Linked DNA regions of Rosistilla ulvae. The protein of the gene in region 1 interacts with the protein of each later gene in a pairwise test. Links are inferred from orthologs where the notes say so. Each region holds a gene or a part of one and is shown in the gene's direction. Other genes may lie near its edges. The genes, in order: EC9_RS03950 and def.

Evidence for each region.
Region 2: the proteins of EC9_RS03950 (region 1) and def interact in binary tests that used the Escherichia coli proteins (3 or more experiments, as listed by UniProt). The link is inferred for Rosistilla ulvae from one-to-one orthologs.

Annotation. Positions count from the first base shown.
Region 1 is NZ_CP036261.1:1,079,859-1,091,127, reverse strand. What follows is about bases 4,311-7,271. They hold EC9_RS03950 (aspartate-semialdehyde dehydrogenase), read left to right. Parts: upstream 4,311-5,263; coding sequence 5,264-6,280; downstream 6,281-7,271. Other genes in these bases: truA (tRNA pseudouridine(38-40) synthase TruA), read left to right, coding at 6,309-7,088; EC9_RS03955 (formylglycine-generating enzyme family protein), read left to right, coding at 4,311-5,205. Outside these bases: EC9_RS03980 (class I SAM-dependent methyltransferase), read left to right, coding at 1-54; EC9_RS03975 (class I SAM-dependent methyltransferase), read left to right, coding at 113-1,009; EC9_RS03970 (GtrA family protein), read left to right, coding at 1,006-1,425; EC9_RS03965 (TAXI family TRAP transporter solute-binding subunit), read right to left, coding at 1,776-2,852; EC9_RS03960 (carbon-nitrogen hydrolase family protein), read left to right, coding at 3,020-3,859; more of EC9_RS03955, read left to right, coding at 4,042-4,310; EC9_RS03940 (outer membrane protein assembly factor BamB family protein), read left to right, coding at 7,603-9,144; EC9_RS03935 (PSD1 and planctomycete cytochrome C domain-containing protein), read left to right, coding at 9,518-11,269.
Region 2 is NZ_CP036261.1:4,065,339-4,076,529, forward strand. The notes cover bases 4,921-7,803. They hold def (peptide deformylase), read left to right. Parts: upstream 4,921-6,011; coding sequence 6,012-6,596; downstream 6,597-7,803. Other genes in these bases: EC9_RS14340 (FAD:protein FMN transferase), read left to right, coding at 4,921-5,958; fmt (methionyl-tRNA formyltransferase), read left to right, coding at 6,589-7,557; EC9_RS14355 (3-keto-disaccharide hydrolase), read right to left, coding at 7,637-7,803. Also shown: EC9_RS14325 (PSD1 and planctomycete cytochrome C domain-containing protein), read left to right, coding at 1-2,816; EC9_RS14330 (DUF1501 domain-containing protein), read left to right, coding at 2,876-4,285; EC9_RS14335 (zinc ribbon domain-containing protein YjdM), read left to right, coding at 4,445-4,786; more of EC9_RS14340, read left to right, coding at 4,882-4,920; more of EC9_RS14355, read right to left, coding at 7,804-8,614; EC9_RS14360 (Coa1/Tim21 domain-containing protein), read left to right, coding at 8,906-9,403; EC9_RS14365 (sigma 54-interacting transcriptional regulator), read right to left, coding at 9,439-11,191. UniProt on the Escherichia coli protein: Removes the formyl group from the N-terminal Met of newly synthesized proteins. Requires at least a dipeptide for an efficient rate of reaction. N-terminal L-methionine is a prerequisite for activity but the enzyme has broad specificity at other positions.

The DNA of each region.
Region 1 (11,269 bases):
GTTGGACCGCCGATCGGCCAGTCGGCTGTCCTGGTCGCGAAACGCGTCGACTGAACCAAGAACGGCAATCGACGCGTCCAACATCAAACGACAAAACGACAAAGCCCACGACATGTCAACGATCACCAACAACGATACCTTTGCCAACCCGTTGCCAATCGTTCCAGCCACAGCTGCGGAAAGCGATCGTTCGCGGGAAAGCGAGACGAGCCTGGAATCGCGCGACCGCGAGCTGTTCGACACGATTGCAGAAAAATACGCGGCTAAAGATCGCTCCCCCTCGGTTCGCCCCGCCCGCCGCCTACGACTGCTGCAGACCATGCGAGCTCTTCCGCAGTCCTCACTGCAAGGCAAACGCATCCTGGAAGTCGGCTGCGGTGCCGGATATTCGGTCGATTACCTACCCGCCGACTACGCCTGCTACCTGGGTATCGATTACTCCGAGATGCTGATCGACCTGGCCCGCAGCGAACGCCAAACCGATCGAGCGACCTTCGCCACAACAAACGCTCGCGATCTGAAGACCGACGAACCGTTTGACATCATCTTCATGATCGGTGTCCTGCATCACATGGATCAGATGGACGAAGTCGTCCAGAACCTCGTGTCGCTGCTGGCACCTGGTGGATGGTTGGTCGTCAACGAACCGCAACCGAGCAACCCGATCGTCGGACTCGCTCGCCGGTTGCGAAAACAGTGCGACGCCAGCTACTCCGACGAGCAACTGGAACTGACAGGCCAAGAGATGGAGAGCTGTTTCGCCTCCGCCGGGCTGACATCACTTCGCCTGCGGTCTCAAGGCCTGATGTCGACACCGTTTGCCGAAGTCCCAATGAAGCCATCGTGGCTGACCGCTCCCGCGTCGCGGATCGCCTGCGGCCTGGATCGCGGTATCGAAGCGGTCGCCGGACGTCTGTTAACACCTCTCACCTGGAATGTGATCGTGGCCGGTCAAAAGCCGTGCGACGCTCAATCGACGCTTCCGAATTCACAGACTCCTTCGGCATGAAGCGGCGAAGCGACCAAGCAGCCCCGGTAGGCCGCGCGATCCGTTTTATGCTGATCAGCGGCGTCAGCTTCGTCGGCAACCTCGCGATCACTCATGGACTGACTCAATACGCGGCATGGCCCGCCGAACTTGCGTTTGCCGCCGCGTTGGTGATCATTTTGTTCGTCAACTTCGCCTGCTGTCGCTGGTTCGTTTTCCAAGCCAGCGGCCAGCCGATCGCCACGCAACTCGCTTCCTTCCTGACCGCCACGATCTGCTTTCGCGGACTCGAATACGCGGCGTTTTTAGGACTGCACAGCCTCCTGGAAATCCACTACCTGATCGCCACCGCAACGGTCTTGATCGCAGGCTTTGCAGCGAAGTTCCTTTTCTACAACCGATTCGTCTTCGGCCGCCCAAGTACCGCCAGCCCGTAGAGGATCTTGTCAAAAGATCCTTTCGCACAAGCGGTTATTGAATCGTGCAATCGATCCGCGTCAGAAGTGTCGACCTCGCCGTAAGCGTTGCAGCAATTAGCCGGTGGTGGAGCGAACGCGAACACCACCGGTAAACGAGAAATTTCAATCAATCCCCCCCTGAAGGGGCTCGCAGCACGCCCGCATCAGATTTTGTGACCACCTTCGGCGGTCAACGACATGAATAACGCAAAAACCGCAGGTGGCGTTACGCTTACCTACGGCTAATTGCTTCGATCCCTGCGGGATAATTGAAAGTCCTCGAAGGATCTTTTAACAAGATCCACTACGAGAACATCTGACCTCGCCGATTACTCAGCCGCTGCGGCGGCTTCGGCTGGCGCGTCTGCTGCGGGCGCTTCTTCAGCGGCTGGCTTCTCCGCCGCTTCCAACACGCCTACCTCTTCGTAGAACTTGATGGCACCGGGGTGATATTCGATCCCGGTGTTACGAGCGACGTTCTTCTCGTTGATCGCTTTGCCCGCAGGGTGTTTTCCTGCGATCTCCGCACGGTTTTCCCAGATCGATTTGGTGACTTCATAGATCAATTCGTCGCTCTGCGATGCCGCGGTGATCAAGTGCATCGAACCGACGTTCAGTCCCAAGAAATCGTCGTCGAGTCCTTTGTAGGTCCCGCCGGGAATCGTCGCGGGGTGGAAGAAAGCGTACTTCTCGATCAGCTTTTGACGAACCGATTCGTCGAACGGAATGTAAGTCACGTCGAACGTGCTGGCAGCTTGAGTGATCGATCCGGTTGGAACCGCTCCGCCCAAGAAAGCAGCGTCGGCGGCGCCGTCGCCCAATTGATCGACAGCTCCACTTTGCGTCGCATTCAGCGAAGTGATCTCATCCCAAGCGACACCATGTTCGGCCAGGATCGGTTCGACAAACTGTTGGAATCCGGCACCGGCAGGCCCGGTGATCACGCGTTTGCCTTTGAGATCGGCGATCGATTGGATCCCCGAATCGGCTCGCGCGATGAACAGAGCCACGTTGGGTGCCAGCGTCGCGATCGCACGAATGTCGTAGACCTTGTCCCAGCCCGCTTCGCCACGCGCGGCGAAATAGGAAATCGCAGCGTTGGAAAGCGCTAGCTCCAATTCCTCTTGCTGCAGACGGCGGATGTTTTCTTGCGAGCCCTTGGTCCCTTTGGCTTGGACCTTCCAATCGACGGTCCCCTTGTGTTCGTTTAAGACCTCAGCGATCGCGCCGCCGACGACGGGAAAGGCACCGCCGACCGGAGCGGTACCCATGCTCAAGAACTGACGTCCACCGGTGGCACCGCCATCGCCGGTGCTGTCGCTCTTCTTACAGCCCAGCAGCAGGGCGGACAAAACCAGCGAAGCGACAAGCGCACGATGTTGCGAAATTTGGAGCATTAGAGCCATCGGGAATCGACCTTCAAGAGTGTTCGAGGGATGGAGAAATCCCAGTTGGGGCGGGAATTCATTTGAATCTCCTGTATATTAACACGCCCCCTTGGGCGAGGCTAGAAGCGGGGCCCGCCGGCCCGAATCGGGCGGGTCACCAAACTTTCAAACAGGTCCAACTTACGATGAACCAACAAACAAAACGCGTCGCAGCGGTTCAGATGGATGTCGCGTTTGCCGACATCGACCACAACGCCCAACAGATCCTCGCCAAGATCGCGACGGTCAAAGCCGATGGAGTCGATCTGGCCGTCTTCCCCGAGTGTGCACTGACCGGCTACTGCTTCGAAAGTCGCGAAGAAGCCTTGCCGCTGGGCCTGTCGATCGACGACCCGCTGTTCGATTCGTTTGCCGCCGCCTGTGGCGATTCCGACCTGCACGTGATCATCGGATTCCTGGAAATCGAAGGCGATAAGCTTTTCAATTCGCAAGCCATGATCAACCGCAGCGGTGTCGTCGGCAGTTACCGCAAGATTCACCTGCCGGGCGTTGGCGTCGATCGGTTCCTCGATCCGGGCGATCGCGAGTTCAGCATCCAATCGGCGGGAGAGATCCGTGTCGGAATGGCCATTTGTTACGACAGTTCGTTCCCCGAGACCGCGCGAGTCCTGGGACTGCACGGCGCCGACGTGATCGCGCTGTCGACCAACTGGCCCGTCGCCGCGCGGCGGACCGCCGAGATCGTGCCCCCGGCTCGCAGCATGGAGAACCACCTCTACTTCATCGCCGCCAATCGCGTGGGGACCGAGCGGACGTTCGAGTTCTGTGGGATGAGTTCGATCGCGGGTCCCGACGGCGTGATGGTCGCCGAAACCGACAGCGACAAAGAATTGATCCTGACCGCGGACATCGACCTTTCGATCGCTCGGAACAAGCAGATCGTCCGGACTCCCGGGAAACATGTGATCGACCGATTCGCCGACCGACAACCCGAACGGTACACCATCATCGGCGAAAAGAAGTAGCCGAGCGGTCACTCTGTGCAGAACACGCATTTTTTGTGGTCGCGGCGAGTGGCGAGGAGCCGGAATTGAGCTGGTAACAATCGCCAAATTGCCCCCCTTTGACTACAATGCAAAGCAACTCCGTGCTTCACGAATCTTCGTCCCGCAGAAACGACTTACATATGAACCTGTACGCTCGATCTTTGTCCCTGTGCTTGTTTGCGTTGACAAGCTGCGTCGCCATCGCAGCCGATGACAGTGCAAAAATCAAAGGCTTCTCGACAACCCAGCCCGACAAGGGGCCGTTTGTCGCAGTCGAAGGGGGCTTTATGGTCCCTTACACCGAGACGATCCCCGGCACCGAGATCAGCTTCGAAATGATCCCGGTCCCTGCGGGGAGCTACAAAATGGGCAGCCCAGCCAGCGAAGCAGGGCACAAAGAGGACGAAAGCCCGCAGATCATGGTCAATGTCGATCCGATGTGGGTCTGCAAGACCGAGGTCCGCTGGATGGAATACAAAGAGTTCATGGGAATGTACAAGACATTCAAGGAGTTTGTTTTCCGCGACATGCGGAAGGTCACTCCAGAAAACAAAGTCGACGCGGTCACCACGCCGACCGAACTGTACGAACCCAGCTACACGTTTGAATTTGGCGACGACGACGACCTGCCGGCTGTCACGATGACCCAATTCGCAGCCAAGCAATTCACCAAGTGGCTGTCGAAGATGACCGACACCCAGTACCGCATTCCGACCGAAGCGGAATGGGAATGGGCGGCTCGCGCCGGCAGCACCACCGCTTACAGCTGGGGCGAATCGGCTGACGAGATCGACCAATACGCTTGGTACGCCGACAATTCTCCCGATGGCCCGTCGAAGGTTGGACTGAAAAAGCCGAACGCTTTTGGCCTCAACGACATGCTGGGCAACGTGGCCGAATGGACGATCGACGCCTACCTGGAAGACGGCTACAAGGTTTTTGAAGGCAAAACCGTGAAGGCGTCCGAAGCGATCAAGTCGATCGAAACCGCCGACCCACGCGTGGTCCGCGGCGGCAGCTGGGAGATGGAGCCCGAAGACGTCCGCTGTGCTTCCCGTCTATACAGCGTCGACGAAGATTGGAAAATGGATGACCCGAACATTCCGCTGAGCCCATGGTGGTTCACCAGCGATCCATCGCGCGGCGTCGGCATGCGTTTGTTCCGATCGTGGAAACCGCTGTCCGACGAAGCGATGAACAAGTTCTGGGAGATCGATTCCGAAGACATCGAATTCGACGTGATGTCTCGTATCGAAGAAGGCCGCGGCGTGCTGGGACTGGCCGACCCCGATTTGGCCGAAGCAGCCAAAGCGGTTCGCGAATAGATCGTCCGAGAACCGATAGATTAAGAACTCAACAATCTGGAAAAAGTGAGACGCAAAAGTGATTGATACCTTGGCCGTCGTCGGCGCGACCGGCGCCGTGGGTCGGATCGTGCTAGACCAAATTTTGCAACGCAAGCTGCCACACGGACGCTTGCGATTGTTGGCATCGGCGCGATCGGCCGGCCAAGTCGTCACATTTGGCGATCAACAGATTACCGTTGAATTGATGGAACCGAGCGCGTTCGACGGCGTCGACGTCGTGATCGCCAGCACGCCCGACGAAGTATCGGCCGAGTTCGCGCCGTGGGCTGTCGAGCGTGGCGCGATCGTGGTCGACGAGAGCGGATATTGGCGGATGGACCCCAAGGTGCCGTTGATCATTCCCGAAGTCAACGCGTCGGCGATCGACAACCACCAAGGAATCATCGCTAGCCCCAACTGCTCGACCACGCAGATGGTCGTCGCCTTGGCTCCGCTGCACAACGCGGCACGCATCAAGCGCGTCGTCGTCAGCACCTACCAAGCGACCAGCGGTGCTGGATTGGCGGGCGAAGCGGAACTGCTGCACTCGACCCGCGGCTCTCTCGACGGCTCCGCTCCCGCAGCCAAGACGTTCCAATACCCGATCGCTTTTAACCTGATCCCTCAGATCGGATCGGAAAAGCACGAGGGTTACACCTCCGAAGAGATGAAGATGGTCTACGAGACCCGCAAGATCTTCGGCGACGATTCGATCGACGTCTGCCCGACCTGCGTTCGCGTTCCGGTTGCGATCGGCCACAGCGAATCGATCCTGGTCGAGACCGAAAAACCGCTGACCGTCGAACAAGCCCGCGAGCTGTTCGCCAATGCCGACGGCGTGACTTTGATCGACGATCTGGCCGGACGACAATACCCGATGCCTGTCGACAGCGCTGGCAAGGACGACGTTTTTGTCGGCCGTGTTCGCAAGGACCTCAGCAGCCCCAACGGGATCGCGTTCTGGTGCGTCAGCGACAATCTCCGCAAGGGAGCCGCGACCAACGCCGTTCAGATCGCCGAACTGTTGGCCAAGAAGATGGCTTCGGTCGCCTGATCATTTTGCGGAAGCCAGGCCTGACGTGTTGAGAACTTTTCGTTTGACCATCGGCTACGATGGCTTCCGCTACGCAGGCTGGCAGGTCCAAGCGGACCTGCCGACAATCCAAGGCGAACTGCAACGCGCGTTCGCCGAATTGACCGGTGAGCGCGTCTCGATCACCGGCAGCGGACGGACCGATTCGGGCGTCCACGCGATCGCTCAAGTCGCAAGTCTCACCACCGACGCCTGGCGATCCAGCGACGCCGCGTTGGGTCGCGCGATCAACACGAAGATCCCCGACGACATCACCGTCTATCGCTGCGAAGAGATGCCGGTCGACTTCCACGCCTTGCGCGATGCTGTCGGCAAACGCTACCGTTATCAAATGCAGATCGGTGGCGTCCGCGATGCCTTCGACTTCCGCTACTTCTGGCACCACCACGTCCAACTGGACGTCGAAGCGATGCGGCAAGCAGCCGCTTTGATCGTCGGCACCCAAGATTTCGCCTGCTTCCAAGCGACCGGCAGCGAGCGAAAAACGACGGTCCGCACGATCCACGACCTGGCGCTGACAACAGGGCAGGGGAGGGCAGGGCAGGGGCAATTGATCGTCGAAGTCGAAGCAAACGGGTTCCTCTACAACATGGTCCGGAACATCGTCGGCAGCCTTGTGGAAGTCGGCCGCGGCAAACATCCGCCCGCCTGGATCGAGGAACTGATCGCCGGCCGCGACCGCAACCAAGCCGGCCCCACCGCCCCGTCGCACGCCCTGTTCCTGCTGCGAGTCGACTACGACGTCCAACCCTTGGCAACGCGAACGTAGACGCATTGAAGTCGACAGGCCGTCACTGCATCGATTCGAAAACACATGTCGCAACAAGTTCAGCCCACACAGGTTCGAAGGGCAAGCTCACGGAACCACCTTGGAAAACAACTCGTCGATCGGGTCTGTATTCGCGCGGTGGACGTACGGCTAGTATCCGTTGGGTGCCCCCCTTACTTACCGCTCCAATTCGCAATCGTTTTGTGTCGCCCCTTCTTTGGATTTCCAGCACGCAGTGCCTGCTTTCGATGATACGCATACCGCCGGGCAGTGATAGACTTCCCGGCGATTGATCGATCGATATGATCCAGGCCTTTTCGCAGCCCCGCGGCGATCGGTCCGGGTTGCGCAACTGTTGCAGTAGCGGTGCTGTCGCCGGGTTCAGCCGTATGGCGTCGAACCTGCTTACCTTTGCATGCCCCTGCATGTTCGACTGCCCGGCAAGAATGAAAACTTTCGGCTGCGCACGCGGTTGGTGCTGTCAGATTGTCGCCAGTACAATCAGCAGCGTCGGTTGTCGAATTTGTTTGCACTTGGTGATCACCATAAAGCCTCGTTATTATCCAGGTTCATGCAGAGGGGCGTACCGGTCGTTGGTGACCTTGTAATAATAGGATTTGGGGACAGCCCAAGTTGGCAGCCCTGCACCCGCTGGAATATCATGGCGCACCCAACCACGTTCTCAGTCCACCCAAGGTATGACTCTATGTTCCGCCAAACCAGGCTCGATCTTTTTTTCCTCTCGATGGCGGCTCTGATCCTTTGCGGTTCCACGCGTCTGTCGGCCGAGGACTGGCCGCAGTTTCGTGGCCCCGAATCGCGAGGCGTCTCCGAAGCGATGGAGCTACCGGATCGATGGAGCGAAAGCGAAAATGTCGTTTGGAAAACGCCGATTGCCGGTCGCGGTTGGTCATCGCCAATCGTGGTTGGTGAGCGTCTGTTTTTGACCACAGTGACTCGAAACACAGGTAAGCCGGAGGATGCGAAACCGGGGCTCTACTTCGGCGGTAATCGCGAGAAGCCAGCTGACGTGCCGCATGCATGGAAGGCGATCTGTTTGGATCGGAAATCCGGAAAGCCATTATGGGAGAAAACGCTTCACCAGGGAAAACCCGCAACGTCGCGTCATATCAAGAACAGTTACGCATCGGAAACGCCAGTCAGTGATGGCGAACACCTCTACGTGTTATTTGGCGATGTTGGGCTGTACTGCCTGAGCGTCGACGGTGATTTGGTTTGGCAGAAGAAACTGCCACCGTGCAAAACTCGCTACGATTGGGGTACCGCCGCTTCTCCCGTGCTGCACGAAGGACGCCTGTATCTGATAAGCGATAATGAAGATGCGTCGTACTTGGCAGCGATCGACGCAAAGACGGGAGAGCAAGTGTGGCGAGTCGAACGCGACGAAAAGAGCAACTGGTCCACACCTTTCATCTGGAGGAACGAATTGCGGACTGAGATCATCACGCCTGGAACCGGCCGGATTCGATCGTATGACTTGGACGGCAAGTTGCTTTACGAGCTGAGTGGATGTTCGAGTATCACAATCGCGATGCCATACGCGGCGCATGGGCTACTGTATGTGTCGTCGGGTTACGTCAATGACGACATGCGGCCCATCTTTGCGATTCGTCCAGGCGCATCGGGCGATATTTCTCTTCGTGGCGAGGCAACGTCCAATGAGTTTATTGCGTGGTGTCAGCCCAAGGCGGCGCCGTACAACCCATCGACCATCGTCTACGGCGACCAGTTGTATGTTCTGCACGATCGGGGCCTGATGGCTTCTTATGATGCGCTCACGGGTGAAGTGATCTACGAAAAGAAACGGATTCCCGGCGGCAGATCATTTACATCATCGCCGTGGGCTTATCAGGGAAAGATCTTCTGTCTGAATGAGTTTGGCAAAACGCTGGCCATTGCCGCCGGCCCTGAATTCAAACTCTTGCAGACCAATGAACTCGACAGCACCGAACTTTGCATGACCACGCCCGCGATTGCCGACGGTCAGTTAATTCTGCGCACCGGAGACGCGGTCTATTGCATTGCGAAGCCTTAGTTCCCGCCGAGCTTGAGGCTCCATCGATGGCTTGTTGATACAACCTCCCCGGCCCCGTTTTGCAGCGAACTGACGCCAACTAGCAAGACATCGCTGCCGCGCGGCGACGCGATTCGTCGTGCCGTTGGTGGCGCAGCGTTTGATGAGCAGTTCAGTCAGGCGATCGGCACCCGCCAACGTATTTGCTTGAAACACCGATCCAGCACGGGTACCATTTGCCTACCCACTGGTTGTTTGGGAGCATCCAAACTGGCAGGTTCTGCATAAGCAAGCTAGTTGCCCGTCGATGCGTGCTAGGCAATCGGGTCTGCTTGGCACAGGCAGCGTGTCGAGTCGATCGAACTCGCGATCCAAACACTGCTGAAGAACAAACATGATCTGTGCATTCACCAAAGTGATCGAGCAGGCTCGGCAGCGTCTCGCCATGCGGCAATGGGGGATCGCTGCGTTGACGACCTGCTTGTTGGGCGTCGCGTCGGTGAGTCGCGCAGAGAGCGACGAGGACTTCTTCGAAACACACGTCCGGCCGCTGCTGGTCCAGCATTGCATCGAGTGCCACGGGACGAAAAAAGAGGAAGGCGGACTGCGGCTCGATTCACGCGACGGCTGGATGCGAGGCGGTGATCGCGGGGCAGCGATCGTTGCGGGGCAGCCTGATGACAGCCTGCTGATTCAGGCGGTGCGATGCACTGATCCCGATCTGGAAATGCCTCCCACCAAAAAGCTGACAGCGGAGGAGATCGCGGTTCTCGAAGCGTGGATAAAACGGGGCGCGTTTGATCCGCGACGTGAATCCGTTTCGCAAGCGACAGTGAAAATGGACCTGCAGTCGGCTCGCAAGTTCTGGTCGTTTCAGCCACTGACAAATCCCGAGCCACCGCAAGACAAGGCGGACAACTGGTCGCGAACTGAGATCGATGCGTTTGTCTTTGCTCGCATGAAAGAAAACGGGTTATCCCCCGTGCCCGACACCGATCGCCGGACCCTGATCCGCCGCGCGACGTTTGATCTAACTGGACTGCCACCGACACCAAGCGAGATCGACGCTTTCGTGCGCGATGAATCTCCCGATGCGTTCGATACGCTTGTAAACCGACTGCTTGAATCGCCGGCGTATGGGGAGCGTTGGGGACGCCACTGGCTCGACGTGGCTCGGTATGCCGATACCGCGGGGGATGGAGCCGACTATCCAGTCCGCGAGGCGGGCAAGTATCGCGATTGGGTAATCGATGCTTTTAACCATGACAAACCGTTTGATGAATTCATCCGCGAACAGGTCGCTGGCGACATCCTCGCACATCATGGTCCGGCGGATGAATACGCCAGTCGCGTGATCGCAACGGGATTTCTCGCGATCGGTAAACGTTACGGATACAAGGCGTCGCCCGACTATCAGTATCTCGACTTCGCCGATGTGATCGATTCGCTGGGCCGTTCTCTCCTGGGGCTCTCGGTGGGTTGCGCTCGCTGCCACGATCACAAGTACGACCCCATATCCGCCGCGGATTATTATGCCCTTTACGGAATTATGGAAAGCACGAAGTGGGCATTTCCTGGCGGCGAATCGCAGAAACGCCCCGCTCACTTTCCGGCGCTCGTTCTTCCCGATGAAGTCGCGAGACGGGAAATGGCGAAAGCGGAAACGCTGGCTCAACTGGACAGTGAAATCGCCGTATTGAAAGGCAAGAGAGCGGAGTTCGATCCGAACGTCAGAGCCGGTGGCGTCGACCTTGGTTTCGAGGCCCAGAAGCTTGGTAAGTCCCTTGGCAAACCCTGGGCCGGTGCGGGACCGATCGAACTGACCGCGGATGCGCAAAGTCCCTTCGAACATATTCATCCCAAAGGGACGTTGGGTGTGCGTCTTGGAAGCGGTAAGGTGTCGGATGGTTTGCGTTACGTTTTTGAAAGCGGCTTGCGGGCGACGCCTGGAAAGCAGCTGCACTTCACCATCGATTTCCGGCCCGTTGAATCGTCGCAAGAAAAAGGGGCGTTTCGATTCTTCCTCGGTCGCGGTGTTGCCCAGTCGCTGGCCGTCGACTGCAGCGCAACATCGACGGAATTTGCGATCCGCAACGGCTCGAAGTGGGAGACGATTCGAAAGCTCACGCCGGGGACCTGGTACACG
Region 2 (11,191 bases), 3.0 Mb from region 1 along the record:
TGATCGAAGGGGGCGATTCGGGAACCTCTCTCGAACCGGGCGACGCCGACGCGAGCCTGTTGGTCGAAGCGATCCGTTACGAATCGTACGAAATGCCCCCCAAGGGGAAGCTTCCCGACGGAGAGATCGCCGCGATTGAAGAATGGGTCGCGATGGGAGCTCCTTGGCCGGACGAACCACCGCCGCAATCGGATCGACAGCGCGATGCGTTCGACTTGCAACAACGAGCTGCCGAACATTGGGCATGGCAACCGCTGACATCCCCCACCCCGCCGCCAGTCTCCGATACCGCATGGCCCCGTTCGGATATCGATCGCTTTATTTTGCATCGGCTGGAACAGGCGGACCTGCGGCCTTCCCAAGACACCGACCGAAACTCCCTCGCGCGGCGTCTATACTTCGACCTGACAGGCCTGCCTCCGACCGCCGATCAACTGCAATCGTTTCTCGATGACACCCGCGAGGAAGCGACAGCGTATCTGGTGGACCAGCTGTTAGACTCGCCACGTTTTGGTGAACGATGGGGCCGCCACTGGTTGGATCTGGTGCGATATGCGGAATCGCGCGGCCACGAATTCGATAACGATTCTAGAAACGCATATCAGTACCGCGACTACGTCATCCGCGGACTCAATGCCGACGTTCCCTACGACCAATGGATCCGGGAACATATCGCCGGCGACCTGCTCCCCTCGCCTCGCCTTCACCCAGAATCGAAGTTCAACGAATCGGTTTTGGGTACCGGTTTCTGGTTCCTGGGGGAATGGGTCCATTCCCCTGTCGATATCCGCAAGGAGGAATCGGACCGGTTCGACAATATGATCGATGTCATGTCGAAGACATTTTTGGGAGTGACAGTCGCCTGTGCACGCTGCCACGATCACAAGTTCGACGCGATCTCGACAGCTGACTACTACGCGCTTTCAGGCTTTTTGCAAGGCAGCGATTATCGACAGGTCCGGTTCGAATCGCTGCAACACAATCAAGCTATCGCTGATCGGCTGTCCGAACTCGACGCGAAGTATCAAACCGAAATCGAGGCCGCACTGTCCAAACCAAGCTACCCACCGACACCGGTAGGAGCCCCGCTGCCCCCCGACGCCAGTTTGGTCGTCGACTACGCCACGATCGACGCAGCGGACTATATTCAGAACGGCTTCGTTTTTGGTGACCGACCTCGAAACGCAGGCGAACTGCAAATCACCTCTATCGACGGCCAACCAAAGTTGCACGTGGTCCGGCGAACTGCCGCGGCCAGCGATCGATTTTGGGATGGTCTTCGGTCGATCCACGAAAAAGGGATCCACCATCGGAACTCGTTACTCAAAATTCCACGTGCGGGCCGCACATTGCGGACTCCCACGTTCGAAGTCCAGCAGGGCAACATCGCCTGCCGCGTCCACGGCAGCGGGCACGTTGTCGCTTGCGTCGATTCGCATCGCTTGGTCGCCGGACCACTGCACGGCCAGACGATCAAAGAGTTTTCAGCGAAGCAGAACTGGGTCCATCTGAACCTGCAGCGCTACATTGGGCACCGCGTCCATTTGGAGTTTACGCCCGCCAAAGACGCGACGCTCGAAATTTCGATGGTCTTGAAAAACGCTTCCCCCGAGCAACTGAAAGCGGCAGAAGCGAACGAGGCATTGCAAGTCGCTTCGGCAACAGAACGCCAACAACATCTCGACGAGATCATGACCGGCGAATCGGACGTCGCCTCGACCGTCCGCGATTTGGTGCAGCGTTGGGCCGATGCTCGGGCGTCGCTGAAACAGCAAATCCAAATCGAATCTCACGCTGCCATGGCGATGCTCGACGGCACCGGAGAGGACGACCATGTGTTGATCCGGGGAAATTCCAGCAACCCTGGCAAGCTTGAACCTCGCCACTTTCTGACGGCGATCACCGGAGACCAACCGCTTCCGATAGCCCGCGGGAGTGGCCGACTTGAACTGGCTGAACAGATCGTCGATCCCAACAATCCACTCACCTGGCGAGTCATCGTCAATCGCGTCTGGCATCATTTGATGGGGCGAGGAATCGTTCCCACGACCGACGACTTTGGCGTCTTGGGACAACGGCCCACACATCCCGATCTGTTGGATCATTTAGCCATACGATTCCAAGCCGACGGCCGCAGCATTAAACAACTGATCCGGTATATCGTTTTATCGAGAACGTATCAGATGTCCGCTCTCGCCGATCCCGCGGCGGTTGCCGCCGACCCGAAAAATTTGCTGTGGCACCATCGCTGGCCCAAACGCTTGGAAGGGGAAGCGATCCGCGATTCCCTGCTTACCATTTCGGGAAGCTTGAACGATCAAATGTATGGTGAACCGATCCCGATTCACTTAACCGGATTCATGGACGGCCGTGGACGCCCCGGCGTCAACGGTCCGCTGGATGGTGCGGGGCGGCGATCGATCTACATTTCGGTCCGCAGAAACTTTCTGTCGCCGTTCATGCTCACCTTCGATTCCCCCGTCCCGTTTAGCACGATGGGACGGCGCAACGTTTCCAACGTTCCCGCCCAAGCGTTGATCCTGATGAACGATCCGTTGGTCGTCGCCCAAGCCCAGCGATGGGCCGAGCGGACGATCGAACGCTTTCCAAGCTCCGCCGATCCGAGCGTCGCCGAACAACGGATCCGATGGATGTACCAAACGGCGATCGCACGCCAACCGACCGGACGGGAACTGCAATTAGCGCTGGAATTCCTCGGCTCGCCAACAACCGCCGAAACGCTCACCGACATTTCCCGCTGGGCCGATCTGGCGCACGCGATCATCAACACGAAGGAGTTTATTTTCCTACGATGAACGCATCCTTTCGATTCCCATGCCAACGACATCAACCGCATCCAACATCGCGTCGCGAAATGCTGCGACGTACCGCCAGCGGTTTCGGCGCGGTCGCTCTGGCCGCACTGACGGCCGATCCCGCGTTTACCAGCGAAGCCGTCGACACCAACAGCCCAACGCTTTTGGGGAACGCGTTGCATGGACTGCACCATCCACCTCGCGCCAAGAACATTATCTTCTTATACATGGATGGTGGTCCATCGCAGGTCGACACCTTCGACCCCAAACCGATGTTGACGAAGTTTAATGGCAGGGAGCCGAGCGAGTTCTTCGCAGTCGAACCGACCCAGTTCAACAACACGGGGAAGGTCCTTGATAGTCCCTGGAAGTTTACGAACTACGGTGAATCGGGGCTTCCGGTAAGCGGACTGTTTCCGCACGTCGGTACCTGCGCCGATGAACTCGCGGTGGTTCGGTCGATGGTCTCGGAGTTTCCCGAACACACCTTTGCAAACTACTTTTTGCATACGGGCAGTGGCTTGCAAGGGCGTCCCAGCATGGGGGCGTGGGTGAATTATGGTTTGGGCAGCGAATCCCAGAACCTGCCCGGTTTCATCGTGATCAACGGCGGATTGATTCCACCGGGAGGGCTCGATTGTTTTGGCAGCGGATTCCTGCCAGCCAGCTATCAAGGATCGGTCTTCAAACCGTCGGGCTCCGCGGTTGCCAATATCCAACGGACCGAGAAGTCAGCTGAAGCCCAACTCCGCAAGCTCGCCCTCGTCCGCGGCTTGGACGATATGTCTGTCGAACATTTTGGCAAACACGATAGTCTTGAGTCAGCGATCCAGAATTATGAACTCGCCTATCAAATGCAGATGGCGGTTCCCGAATTGATGTCGCTTGCCGACGAACCCGCCTCCATCCAATCGATGTATGGCATCGATGCGAAGTACGGCCCGACGAAGATCTACGCCGCCCAGTGCTTGCTTGCCCGGCGGCTGGTCGAACGAGGCGTCCGCTTTATCGAACTGACCTGCCCGTCCGTTGGTGCCGACCGCTGGGATCAACACAGCAAATTAAAAGAGGGGCATGAAAACAACGCCCGCGCTGTCGATCAACCGATCGCTGCGCTGTTGAAGGATCTACGGCAGCGGGGCATGTTGGATGAAACGCTGGTGGTCTGGGCGGGGGAATTTGGACGCACTCCGTTTGCCCAAGGGAGCAACGGGCGCGACCACAACCCGCAAGGCTTTACGATCTGGATGGCTGGCGGCGGCGTGCGAGCCGGTACCGTCTACGGAGCCACCGACGAATTTGGATATAAAGCGATCGAAAACCGCATGGAGGTACATGACCTTCACGCCACGATGCTGCATCTATTAGGAGTCGACCACACGCGATCGACCTTCCGATTTGGTGGCCGCGACATGCGTTTGACCGATGTCAAAGGACACGTCGTCGAGGATCTAATCGCTTCGAGTTAATGAGGCCGACGGCTCGCTTACGTCCCCCTCTTCCACCGTCTCCTCACCTCGTGTTGTCTTGCGGATGGGGCTCCGCCGGTGTTGCGTTCGAAGACCAAAGGTTAAACTGGTCGCGACGTTCCCTCGACACGTTCCTACCACAAGCCCCAATACCCAACGATGAGCGATCTACCAAACTGTCCCCAGTGCGATTCCGAATACACCTATGAAGACGGCATTTTGCTGATCTGCCCATCGTGCGCCCACGAATGGACAGCCAACGCGGGAACGGACGACGAGGCTCAGGAACCGGGAATTCGCGATGCCAACGGCAACCCGTTGCAATCGGGAGACACGGTGACCGTGATCAAAGATCTGAAAGTCAAAGGGACGTCGTTGGTCGTCAAGGTCGGCACGAAGGTCAAAAACATTCGCATCGTCGATGGCGATCACGACATCGATTGCAAAATCGACGGCGTCGGCGCGATGCAACTGAAGTCGGAATTCGTCAAAAAAGCCTAGTCCCCCTCACGGTGACGCCCCGTCGATCGAGGGCGCAAATCCGATCGGCGGACGCATCGAGGCAGGAAACCCAAATAGAACAAAGCGGTAGTTTGATGACGATACGCTCCGATACGATTGTTTCCCTGCGTCTGCTGTTTGCAGCGGCGCTGTTGTTTGTCGGATGTGAACGCCCCATCGCCCAAGAGCCATCGCAACCGGTCGCCGCCGAGATCTTGCAGGTTGCGGGCAAGACGATGGGGACTCAGTACGAGGTCAAAATCGCCGATCCTCCGGCCGATCTCGCCGCCGATTGGCAACTGTTGGTCGATCGCGAACTGCGCCGCGTCAACGATCAAATGTCGACCTACATCTCCACATCGGAGATCTCTCGGTTCAACGATTCGACCAGCCTCGAATGGTTCGACGTTTCGCCGGAGACCGCGTCGGTCGTCGCCGCCGCGCTGCAGATCTCTGAAAAATCGGGGGGCGCGTTGGATGTGACCGTCGGTCCGTTGGTGAACCTATGGAGCTTTGGCCCCCACGATCACAAACAGGAACTCCCGTCCCAGGAAGCGATCGACACCGCCGCCCAATCGACGGGCTACCAATCGCTGCACGTTCGCAGCGATCCCCCAGCGCTTCGCAAAGACAAACCGCTGCTGCGTGTCGATCTATCGGCGATCGCAAAAGGACACGGCGTCGACCGCATCCTCGACCTGTTGGTTGGCCTGGGATGCAAAAACGTGTTCGTGAACATCGGGGGTGAGATCCGCGCTTGCGGCGACAAAGGTCCCGGCCGTCCTTGGCGTGCGGGAGTCGAACGCCCCGACGAACTGACGACCATATTATTGTTCCCGGTCGCTATCGAGAATGAAGCGATCGCCACCTCAGGCGACTACCGCAACTTCTTCGAAATCGACGGAAAACGCTACTCCCACACGATCGATCCTCGCAACGGCCGCCCGGTCACTCACAGCCTAGCGTCGGTCTCGGTCGTTGCATCCAGCTGCATGCTGGCCGATGGCTGGGCTACCGCGCTGAACGTGCTGGGCCCGGCCGAGGGACCGCAGGTTGCGGTCGACGCGGGACTGGATGCGTTCATGCTAGAGCGTGCCGATGGCAAGTATCTGCCCCATCCGGTCGGCCGTTTTGTCGACTGGAGCAAGCCGCCTGTGATCGAACAGGACTGATCCTATAATTGGGGCTTACCGCCCGATCCGCCATTTTGCCCGCACCAGTTGCCATGCCACTTGAAATTGTTCCCTATCCCCATCCGACGCTCCGTTACAAAAGCAAACCGATCCGCAAAGTGGACAAGGCGTTGCGGGCTGCGGTGGACGAAATGTTCGACCTGATGTACGCATCCCGAGGCGTTGGCTTGGCCGCCAACCAAGTCGACATCCCGTTGCGAATGTTTGTCGTCAATCCGAGTGGCGAAAAGGGGGATGGCGAAGAATTGGTTCTGATCAATCCGGTCATCCAACGTCCCAAAGGATCTTGGCAAGCCGAGGAAGGGTGCTTGAGTCTGCCAGGCGTCTTCGGAAATGTAACTCGCCCCAAAGAGATTCGGCTGAGCGCATTCGATCTCAAAGGCAATCCGATCGAACGGACCGTCGATGACTTCCTAGGTCGCGTCCTGCAGCACGAAAACGACCATCTCGATGGCGTGATGTTCATCGATCGGATGACCGATGAATCGCGGCGAGATCTCGAAGGGGTATTGGCCGAATTCGAGATCGCTCGCGACAGCGGACGCCAGACGGGGTCGATCGAAACCGACGAAGCGATCATCCAACGCCGCAACGAGTGGGAGCAGCGTTATGCCTGATCGCCCGTTGACGATGGTCTTGATGGGAACCGGCCCCTTTGCTGTACCAGCCTTTGAAGCGATTCGCCAATCGGGCGATTCCATCGCGATGGTCGTCACCCGTCCGGAGATCATCAGCAAAAGCCGCAAACCGGCACCTCCAAGTCCGGTTCGACAGTGGGCCGCGGCAAACGATCTATCGGTTTACGATCCGCCGAACATCAACGACGACGATGCGATCGAACGCTTGCAGGCACAACAGGCGGATCTATTTGTCGTCTGCGATTACGGCCAAATCTTAAGCTCCGCGGCGCTCGAAGCTGCTCCCCTGGGGGGCATCAATTTGCACGGCTCGCTGCTGCCCGCCTATCGCGGAGCCGCACCGGTCCAATGGGCGCTCTGGAACGGTGATCCGGAGACCGGGGTCTCCGTGATCCACATGACGCCGCGATTGGACGGCGGGCCGGTGATCGCTTCGGCAACGACGCCGATCCAGGTGACCGAGACCGCGGGCGAATTGGAACATCGGCTCAGCGAACTGGGGGTCGCATCGACCCTCGACGCGATCGAAACCCTGCGAACGTGGGATGGCCAGTCGCCGATCGGCGCGGCGCAGGCCAAAGCCTTGGTTTCCAAGGCGCCACGGTTGTCCAAAGCGGACGGCCGGATCGATTGGACAAAAACGGTTCGCGAGATCGACTTCCATGTCCGCGCGATGCAACCCTGGCCCGAAGCGTTTACGTTGGCCGAAACCGGAGCGAAGCAACCGCTACGGTTGGTGATTCGCGAAATCGCTGCGACCGAAACCGCTCGTCCAGAAGATGCCGCCCCGGGCCAAGTGATCGTCGACGCTCGTCGGCTACTGATCGCGGCGGCGGACGGCTGCGTCGAGATCCTGCGGTTGGTCCCCGCCGGGAAGCGGGAGATGACAGCGGATGAGTTCATGCGCGGCAACCAATTGCCCGCCGGAACGATTCTCTAATCCACATCAACGTCGCAACTCGCCGGGCAACCGAAGCTGGCCCCGCGAGTTATCACCCGACGTCGATTCGCACAGCGGCCTATTTCTTCACAACCCAGATATTGCGATAGACCACGGGATTGCCGTGACCTTGCAGATACAGGGCATCGGGCTCGGGCCCTTCGGGGTGGCGGCCAGGTGTTCCGTGAGGAAGTTCCAGGTCGTCGTGAATCACGACACCGTTGTGACGGATCGTGGCACGCGCGTTCTTGGTTTTGTTCCCTTGGTCATCGTAGCGGGCAGCGGTGAAATCGATGTCGTAGGTCTGCCATTGCAACGGTGGAAAGCACATGTTGACATTTGGTTCGGCGATTTGGTAGATGCCGCCGCACTCGTTGTTCTTCCCCGCCAATCCAAACGAATCGAGGACCTGCAATTCATAACGGCTCTGCATATAGACGCCGCTGTTACCGCGAGCCTGTCCACGGGCCTTGGGTTTAAAAGGCGTGCGGAACTCGAGATGCAGCGTGTGATCGCCGAATTTCTCCTTGCTGAAACAATTCGCTGCCAGCAGATCGCCTTGTAACTTGCCGTTTTCAAAGGCGCCAGCGGAGGATCCGTCGAACAACACCAATGCGTCAGCGGGCGGCTTGGCCCCCAGCGTGTCGCTCTCGCGTTGAACCTTAGAGAGCGTACCGCGCAAGATTCCATCGGCCGCTGTCGAGACCTTCAGTTCACCGTTGGAGATTTCCACGTTGAACAGATCGTTGGCAAATACGGCCGCATCTCCTTGCAACTCGCCATCGATCTCGGTCTTGATGTTTTTGTGAGAGACGTCCGCGCTGGGCAGTCCGTCGCCGTAGCTGATCAGGCGGAACTTGCCGTCCCCCAAAGCGATCACTTGGACGCCAAACTTGAGCGAGTCGGGACCGGCTGTCCCCTCGTATTCCCCTTGGATTTGGTAATCGATCGGCGCCGTGGCGGGATCCAAGTAGGTATCTTTCAAATCGACATCGTCGGCCATCAGGCCAACGTTCATCAGCGCTACACTCAGGGTCAATGCAAAGATTCGTTTCATTGGGTTCTCTATTTCGGGGGGAGGTGTTTGTTCAGTCGGCTAGCTTACCATCGTCCCTCGCGAAGGGAAACATTTTGATCACAACATTCCAATCGAGGGCTGATGGCCGGGCCATTTTTCGTTGCGAACCGATTCGTTCCTCGCGGACTCAAATCGTCGTCGCATTGATCAGCGACGACCGATGTCCCATAATCTTCGCAATGGTGCCAGCACCACTCCGCACGCGCCACCGATCAAGCTGCACCGCATCGGCGACGCTACCACAAAATCAATACGAAGGAACGCAAACCCATGTCAACCTACTCGCCGGATGACGCCCCCATTCCCAATCCACCGAAGTCAAACAAAGCGATCAAGATCGTTATCGCCGTGGTCCTGATCGGACTGGGAATCATCTGCTGTGGTTGTTTGGGAGCTGTCGCGTTGACCTGGATGGCGTATGGCGATTCGGTCGAAACGATCAAGGGAAACCGGATCGTCCAACAGAATCTTGGAGACGTGACATCGGCCGAAATCGACTTTCAAAGCACCGGGGAACTCGCCGATCAGGGAGGGCCACAGCAACTCGTCTTCTCCGTCGAAGGGACCGCCGGTTCAGGCAAGGTCGTCGTTGCCACGGGGCCAGCCGGGCTGGAATTGCGGACGTTGATTTTGGAGGATGGAACGGAGATCGATCTGCAAGAGCAAGACGATCGGATTCCGATGGAATTTGACATCGACAGCGGTGAACTGGAAATCGACACAGGCGAACTGCAGATCGACAGCGGTGATCTGGTACCGCAAGCATAAGAAGCTCGTCTCGCATCGATCTCCCGCCGCCGGACCTATTCGATCCAGTCGCGCGGCCCAAGATCGTAGCGTTTCAACTTTCGATCGAGCGTCGACCGCTCGATCCCTAAAATCGAAGCCGCTTTGCTCTTATTGCCAGCGGTTGCCCGCAGGGTTTGCAGAATATGATGGCGTTCGACGTCCAACAGAGATTGTTCTTCGAAGCCGACCTCGTCGTTGCCTACGTCGGTCGACGATCCGGCGACATGAACATTTGATAAAACCAGATCATCGGCATCGATCGATGTCTTCGTCGTCAAGACGACAGCTCGCTCGATCACGTTTTTCAGTTCGCGGATGTTCCCCGGCCAAGGGTATTTCATCAATCGCTTTTCCGCGGCGGCGGTAAAGCCTTCGATCTTACGCCCCATCTGACGGCAGTAGAGCTTCAAGAAGTGATTGGCCAACCGCAGGATATCGCGTCCACGCTGGCGAAGCGGCGGGATCACGATCTCCAATACGTGCAGTCGAAAATAGAGATCGGCGCGGAACCGCCCCTCGCGGACCTCGAGTTCGAGGTCTCGATTGGTTGCCGAAACGACCCGCACGTCGGCGCGAATCGAGCGGTTGCCGCCGACGCGTTCAAAGGCGTGCCCTTCCAGCACGCGAAGGAACTTCGCTTGGATCTCGGGACTCATCTCACCGATTTCATCCAGCATCAACGTGCCACCATCGGCCGCTTCAAACTTGCCCAACTTGCGATCGGTGGCACCGGTGAAGGCCCCTTTTTCGTGACCAAACAACTCGCTTTCCAACAGCGATGGCGAGAGGGCCGCGCAGTTCAAACACAAAAACGGTCCCTCGCTGCGCGTGCTCTGATCGTGCAGTGATTGTGCGACAAGTTCTTTACCGACGCCACTTTCGCCACGGATCAGAACCGTTGCCGATGTCGGCGCCGCGCGACGGATCGCTTCGCTGATCGCGCGGATCTCGGGACTGTCGCCGACGATCTTCGTTTGTTTCTCCAACTGTTCCCGCAACTGATCGACTTTCTGGCGACTGCGGTCCAACCGCGTCGCCAGCTTGGCCTGGCGAAGGAGATTTTGAAACGCAAGTCCCAAATTTTCGGCGACCGCCAATGCGAACTCCAAATGCTCCGGTTCCAGGGAGGGTTCGTCGTCGGAGGAATAAAGATGCAGTAGACCGATCGACTGTTTTTCGATTCGGATCGGTGCGCAAACGGTGCTGGTGGTGCTGATCTCCCCTCGACTGTCGGGACTGGCAAGGGCCGCATCGTCGCGGATATTGCGAGCCAACACCGCTTCGCCGTCGCGAAGGACCGTTTCAGCGACAAAATCGGGAACGCGATGGTAGCTGCGATGCAGCCGTTGCCGCGTCGCGATCAGGACGAGATCGTTGGGATCGTTCGATTCGGGTTTTGCCGCGTCGGACAACCGCATCACCGCGCCGGTGGCGACACCGGTGTGCCGGATCAAAGTATCGAGGGCCGATTCCGCCGCGGCGTCGATCGTCTCGCAACGTGAAAGTTCAAACGCGAACTGGAACAACTTTTGCGCCGCCCCAGCACTTTCGGAAGCCTTGGTTTTGCGAAGCCGTTGTTCCAAGAACGGACTCTTCCGCTGGCGATGCGTGATTTCTCCGGCGTCGATCCCTTCGACCGTCTGCTGCTCCTCCAGCACCCCACTTCCTTCGGGCGTGCCGCCGCCAACCGTTGGTGATTCACATTCAAACGCATCGGCAATGTCATGGACAAAGACCATCTGGCAGCCAGCGATTTCTAGTGTTTGT